2 regions of the Mesorhizobium sp. WSM3868 genome follow, and region 1 is predicted to be linked to the other one. Evidence: riboswitches for the same ligand, from Rfam matches in the RefSeq annotation. Region 1 holds a riboswitch; the other holds the start of a gene.

Region 1 (3,402 bases):
CAGCCGCAGATCCTCGTCGTGGCTTTCGCCCGGCAGCAGCGCCAGTTTGATATTTCGCTCGCGCGCAACCGCTGCGAGCTGGTCGCAGCCGTAGCGCCACCAGTCGTAGCCGCCGAGAATGCGGACCAGGACGACCCTGGCATGGCGCGCGACGCTGTCGATCCAGAGATCCACCGACATCGGGTGGCGGAGATCGCGAAGTGCTGCCAGCCGCATCGACGGCAGCCGCGCGGCGTCGGCCTTCCACGCAGCGGCGAGGCCGGCGAGATCGCTGTCGGTGAAGGACAGTGCCACGACATCCGCAGGCGTCTGCCTGAGGTCGATCGGCTCGGCGAGATCGTCGAGCGAGGCGGATGTCGTGGTGAGGATGTGCATCGCGGTTCGGTCTTGCCTCAGCCGGCGAGGATACGCTCGATCGCCCGGCGGTTCAGCCCTTTGAGGCCGATGACGACGAGCCGCGATCGGCGGTCGTCGTTCGACGTCCAGGCGCGGTCGTAATAGTGGTTGACGCGCGGGCCGACGGCCTGGAGCAGCAGCCGCATCGGCTTGCCACCCACCTCGACAAAGCCTTTGACGCGCAGAACGTTTTCCTGCTCGGCGGCGAGAGCGACGCGCTTTGCCAGCTCATCCGGACTGGCGATGGACGGGATATCGAGGACGAAGGAGTCGAAATCGTCATGCTCATGGTCGAGCTCGTCATCGTGATGGGTCTTGCGGTTCTCGATGTCGTCTTCGACGGCGAGGCCAAGACCGAGCAGCACCGACGGGTCGACCTTGCCCTGTGCGGTCGGTACGACCTTGACGGCGCGCGCCACGTGCTCGCCGATGACGGCGTTGGCGCGCTCCGAGCCGGCCGCGTCCATCAGATCGCTCTTCGACAGGATGATCAGGTCGGCGCAAGCGATCTGGTCCTCGAACACCTCTTCGACCGGATCATCGTGGTCGAGGGAATCGTCGGCGGCGCGCTGCGCCTGCAGGGCGTCCATATCGGCGGCGACGCGGCCGTCGGCCAGCGCCGGACCGTCGACCACGGCGATGACGCCATCGACCGTCACGCGGCTCTTCACCGTCGGCCACTGGAAGGCCTGGACGAGCGGCTTCGGCAAAGCGAGGCCGGAGGTTTCGATCAGGATGTGGTCGACCTTCGGCGTGCGCGACAGGATCTGGTCGAGCGCCGGCACGAAATCGTCGGCGACGGTGCAGCAGATGCAGCCATTGGCGAGCTCGACGATGTTTTCCTCTGGGCAGGTGTCGATGCCGCAGCCTTTCAGGATCTCGCCGTCGATGCCGACATCGCCGAATTCGTTGACGATGATCGCCAGCCGCTTGCCCTTGGCGTTTTCGAGCAGGTTGCGGATCAGCGTGGTCTTGCCGGCGCCGAGAAAGCCGGTGACGACAGTGCAGGGAACACGGGAGAGGGATGCGGTCATGTCAGTCCTTCAGCAGGTCGAGGGGAGGGATGCGGGCAACCAGGCCGCGCTTGAGGGAATCGGGCCGGCCTCGCCAGGGGATGAGGCCGTCGGTCGAGGTGGCAAAGAGCTTTGCGCCGGTGACGAGGTCGGCGCCGCTGGTCGTTTCCAGGTCACCGAAGACATAGCTCCAGCAGCCGTCGCGCAGCAGCGCCGCGCTCAGGCGGCGTTTGCAATTGCCGAGACACTCGACGGTGCGGATGCGGATTTTCTCGTCCGGCGCGGCGCGGCGCGCGTCTTCGGCAAGGAGGGCGCCGGCGCGCGGATGCGCGTCCGAACCGGTCTCATCGCGGCAGGAGGAGCAGACGATGACGGTCACTTCCGATAGCGCGTCGCGGGGTTCGGACGAAATGTCCGCGGTATTAGCCGGAAAACTGACGTTGCGATCCAAAACCAGGCTCCTTGCCCGGAAAACCCGCCGAGCGATCGGATTCTCATGTCTCAGACGGCAGGTCTCCTGGCTCGCGGGTCGTCGCCTTGCGCCGCCTTCCCGGGAAACATCCCAGTGGTTTTCGGCTGAGGCTCGTCGCTCACAGTTGCGGGGACAGCCGCGGATTTGGGTTTTCCCGCACCGCATTCCCTCTTGGCTCCTCCCCTTGCCGGGAGGAGACCGTCTGCGGCGGATTTAGGCTTAGAGGTGCTGGCATGTCAACGCGCGGCTACGACACCGAAATGTCGGCCAACGCCGGCCCAAGGTCGCCGGCCGGCGTCACCTCGATGGTTTCCAAGCCGAGCCATGCCTGCATCTGTTTCAACTCATCGAAGAGCTGTGCGGCCGTTTCGGCGGGAGCGCCGGCTTCGGCAAAAGCCGCATGGACGCGCAGCACGCCGGCCGGGCGGTCAGCTCTCAGATCGACCCGGGCAACGATGCGGTCGCCGAGCAGGAAAGGCAGCACGTAGTAGCCGTACTGGCGCTTCTCGGCCGGCGTGTAGATCTCGATGCGGTAGCGGAAGCCGAAGAGTTTTTCCGTCCGGGTGCGTTCGAAAACCACCGGATCGAAGGGCGCGAGCAGGGCGCGGGCCTCGATGCGGCGCGGAAAGCGGGCGTCCTTGTGGAGATAGGCGGGCTTGTCCCAGCCTTCGACCTTCATCGGCACCAGTTCGCCCACCTCGACCAGTTCCTCGATCCTGGCCTTCGTATCGCCCGGCGCCAGGCGGAAATAGTCGCGCAGGTCGCCATAGGTGGCGATGCCGTGGGCGCGCGCGGAAATGCGCAGCAATTCGCGATGCGCGTCCTCGACCGAGGGCACCGGCAGGTCGAGCACGGCCTGCGGCAGAACCCGCTCGGGCAGGTCGTAATAGCGCTCGAATCCGCGCCGGTAGGCGGTGGTGATGCGCCCGGCCCAGAACAGCCATTCGAAAGCGTGCTTGGCCTCGCTCCAGCCCCACCAGCCGCCATTGCCCTTGTGGCCTTCGATGTCGGAGGCGGCGATCGGCCCGCGTTGCGCGACTTGGCCGTAGATCTCCTCGATCATCGCCTTGCGCTCGCGGCCCCATTTGGCGAGGCCGAGATACATTTCCTCGCCTTGCTCGGCGCGCTGCATGCGCCAGCGCATCAACGGATAGGTCTCGACGGGCAGGAAGGAAGCCTCATGGGCCCAGTATTCGAAGACGGTTCGCTTGCGGGTGACGGCCGCGTTGTCGAGCAGCGCAAGCGGGTAGGGGCCGAGGCGCGAATAGAGCGGCATATAGTGGGCGCGCACCACGGCGCTGACGGAATCGATCTGCAGCAGGCCAGTTCGGGAAAGCACGCGGGCGAGATGGCGACGATCGGGCGTGCCGGCAGGCCGCGCATCGGTAAAACCCTGCGCACCGAGCGCAATGCGCCTTGCTGCGGCGAGCGAGATCTTTTCCTTCATCCAGCTACCGATCCTTTGCCGGGGTTTCCAGTCGGTGATTCCGGCCATGCTAGCAGGCAAATGGCGGGAGATAT
Region 2 (3,402 bases), on a different contig from region 1:
CCACTTTTTTAGAACAGAAAAGCGCCAGCTTTTCTGTTCTGGACTCTGGATATTTGGACTCTGGATTCTGGCTTATGGATTATGGGGCTTATCCCAGGCCTTAACCCCTGGCTTATCCAAGCGCAGAATTCCATCAAACTTCCAAAGGCTTGGGCTACGGGTGCTCAGCATGCCTTTGAAGCGCGTGCGCACGGGCCGGCGATCTCCTGTTGCTGTCTGGCCAACAGTGAACAAAATGGGAACAAAAATGTCAAGCCGGGCACCGCTGACAGAGCTGGCGATCGTCGCCTTTGCCGTCATCGGCTTCCTGTTGCCGAGGCGCTTTAAGGAGGCAGGCTGGCAGCCGCCGGGATCTGATGGCAGAGAGATGCGGCTGGCCTGCTGCAGCCAGCCGCGGCCGGCGGCTTATGAATTCTTTGCTGCGGATCCGATCTCCACATCGTCCAGCCCCTTGGCCTTGTAGACGACGTAGGAGATCGCCCAGGCGGCGATGAAGATGCCGATAATGGCGAAGCCCAGATTGTTGAAATTGTCGTTGAGCGTGCCGACGCCGTTCCAGAAGCCGCCCGACAGACCAAACTTGTCACCGATCAGGCCGAGCGCCTCGATGCCGCCGATCAGTACTGCGACAAGGACCGACACCAGGGTGATCGTCATGTTGTAGTACAGTTTGCGGATCGGCTTGACGAAGGCCCACTCATAGGCGCCGAGCATCATCACACCATCGGTCGTGTCGACCAGTGACATACCGGCCGCGAAAAGCACCGGGAAGACCAGAATGGCTTCGAACGGCACGCCCTTGGCCGCTTGTGCCGCGGACACGCCGAACATGGCGACTTCGGTCGCGGTGTCGAACCCAAGGCCGAAGAGGAAACCAAGTGGGAACATGTGCCAGCTCTGCGACACCAGCCGGAACATCGGGCGGAAGACGCGCGCCAGGAAGCCGCGATTGTTGAGCAGCAGGTCCAGGTCCTCCTCGACAAACGCCCCACCGGCCCGCACCCGCCGATAGCTTCTGTAGATCGAGAAGAAGATGACGATGTTCATCGCCGCGATGGCGAGCAGGAAGAGTGCGGAAACGCCGGTACTGATCGTGCCGCCAATCTCCTGAAAGCTCTGGAAGCGGCCGAGCAGGGACGTTGCTGCCGCGATAGCCGCAGCGACGATGACGACGATCGTCGAATGGCCGAGTGCGAAAAAGAAGCCGACGGAGACCGGCCGTTTGCCGTTCTGCATCAGCTTGCGCGTGACGTTGTCGATGGCCGCTATGTGGTCGGCGTCGACGGCGTGGCGCAAGCCCAGGCCATAAATGACGAGAGCGACGCCAAGCAATGTCGGCTTGTCGTGGAAGGCGACGAAAGCCCACAGCCACGCCCCGACGTTGAAAATGGCGAGCGCGCTGTAGATTGTAATCAGCCTGGCCTTCAGGTCCGGCGCGGTTTTGTTCAGCATTTTCGATAGTTGGATCAGCATGGTTCTGCCTTTGACGTTGCCTGTCATCGCAGGGAACTCGCCCCGCCCTCCGGCCAGGCGCGCACACCGGATCACCCCGTCCGATGTTCTGCTTTGACGTCCGTGATGGCAGGTCTCCTGGCTCGCGGATTCCCGCCGCTTTCGCCTTCCCGGCCCATGCAGCCAGTGGCATCGTGAAAACGGCACGCCGCTTACAGTTGCGGGGGCAGCCACGGCTTTGGATTTCTCCGCACCGCGTTCCCTTTTGATCCCCGAAGGGAACCATCGGCGCGAATTCGCCACACCGCGATTGGCCAGTCAATCAACAACTCCGACGGCCAGCCGCCTCTCACGCCATCGTGACGAGATCGCCGCGCCCCCCCTCACACCCCCAGCGTCGGCTCGGTATTCACCTCCAGCGCCTCTTCCGCCTCGTCTTCTTCGCCAAGCACGTCGCCCTTCACCGGCAGCGCCCGGCCGATCCACATCGGGTCGATCAGGTGGTCGCGCTTGGGGTTGGTGGTGTTGGGATGGATGAGGATGCTTAGGCCGCCGTGGTTCAGCATCAGCCAAGGAACCAGCGTGGCAAAGATCTCGGTGGCGAAGGAGACCTGGTACATGGCTTGCTGGTGCGGGCCGACCGGCTCGTCGCGCCAGTTGCCCAGGCGCACGCGGAACCGTTCTGCGATGCGCTGGCGCAGCCATTCGGCATGCTGCCGCTCGGCTTCCCCGCCGTAGTAGATATGGGCGTGATAGCTGGCGATCTCGGCGATCGGCCTGACTTCGTTCATCGCGATGCTCCCCTTCGATGATTTTTTTGCGCCCGGCGGAACTCTAGCCGAAGCGCGGGCGCCTTGTCTGCAGCCGGCCGCGGTCTGCGCCTGCGGTCGGCAGGGTTGTCGGATATGGCGCTCCCCCGCTCCGTCTCGGCTGCGCCGAGCCACCTCTCCCTTCCACCTTGTGGGGGCGAGGAATTGCCAAACCGCCGAGGTTGCAACCGGCAGGAAGGATGGCAACGGCCGTTGTGCCTTTGGCCTAAATCACCGCGGTGACCGCGCCCTTCGCATTTAGGCGGCAGCCGACTTTCGCCTGCCTCACTTCGATGCCGCCTCGCCTGTCATAGTCTATGCGCACCTCGATCGGCGCGTTGAGCCCGCTTCGGCGTTGACGCAAGGGGCCGGCGCTGACCGTGTAAACACGCACGGCGCCGAGGGGCTTGGCGGCCGCCGCGATCGCGGCGCGACAGGCGCGCACCACGGCGGCCGGCGTGCCCCGTATCGCCTTCGGAGGTGACAGCGGCGCGATGCGATAGCCTTTGGTGACCCGCCGGAGGTCGCCGCCGGCGGATCTGGAGGGCCTCAGCACTGGAGGCAGCACAATGGTCTGCGTCGCGCTCTTGGCCAAAGCAGGAGCTGTCGGCACCGCGGCCGGGTTCTGCGCAGAGGCAGCCGATCCGCTGACGGCGGAAGGATCGTCGCCCGCGGCGGCGCCGCCCACGCTTGTCGACACGCCTGTGCTGGTGCTGCCCAGATTGCCGCCGGCATTGACGCCGAGCGATCCGCCGCCAGTCGATGCGCCGACGTTTGCGCCGCCGACACCGTCGGCACTGGCGCCCACGCCCGCCGACACGCCTTGCGAACCGGCGCCCAATCCGGCGCCCACGCCGATGCCGCCGACCTTGCCGCCGACGCCGACGTCAAGCGCCGAGGCAGGCCCGATCGGGATGGCGATCGCCAGCGCGGCTGCTAGGTATTTTTTCATGGCCAGACCTTTGTTCCAAGGCCAACCTTGTGTGGCTCCTCATCGAGCGTCCGCTCGACAGCGGTCTGCGAAGCCTTCGTCGCGCGAATGCGTGCCGAGCGATGGCGACTTCTCGCCCTGCCAGGCATCGGCCTCGGCGGTGACCGGCGCGGCTGGAGGCCGCTCGAAAGACGAATGATAGAAAAGCGG

What was found. A riboswitch is a leader RNA that binds a small molecule or an ion and turns the genes downstream of it on or off. The one in region 1 is predicted to bind cobalamin.
Region 2: another riboswitch for cobalamin. It lies ahead of CK221_RS15475 (HoxN/HupN/NixA family nickel/cobalt transporter); the one in region 1 lies ahead of CK221_RS25860 (DUF1636 family protein).

The regions. Positions count from the first base shown of each region.
Region 1 covers NZ_NSGB01000021.1:51,903-55,304, reverse strand. Annotated here, with positions in the region: gene cobN (cobaltochelatase subunit CobN) at 1-375, opposite strand, end outside; gene cobW (cobalamin biosynthesis protein CobW) at 393-1,430, opposite strand; gene CK221_RS25860 (DUF1636 family protein) at 1,432-1,860, opposite strand; cobalamin riboswitch at 1,899-2,099, opposite strand; gene CK221_RS25855 (winged helix-turn-helix domain-containing protein) at 2,129-3,328, opposite strand.
Region 2 covers NZ_NSGB01000008.1:150,105-153,506, reverse strand. Annotated here, with positions in the region: gene CK221_RS15475 (HoxN/HupN/NixA family nickel/cobalt transporter) at 406-1,473, opposite strand; cobalamin riboswitch at 1,563-1,754, opposite strand; gene CK221_RS15470 (DOPA 4,5-dioxygenase family protein) at 1,836-2,243, opposite strand; gene CK221_RS15465 (hypothetical protein) at 2,488-3,213, opposite strand.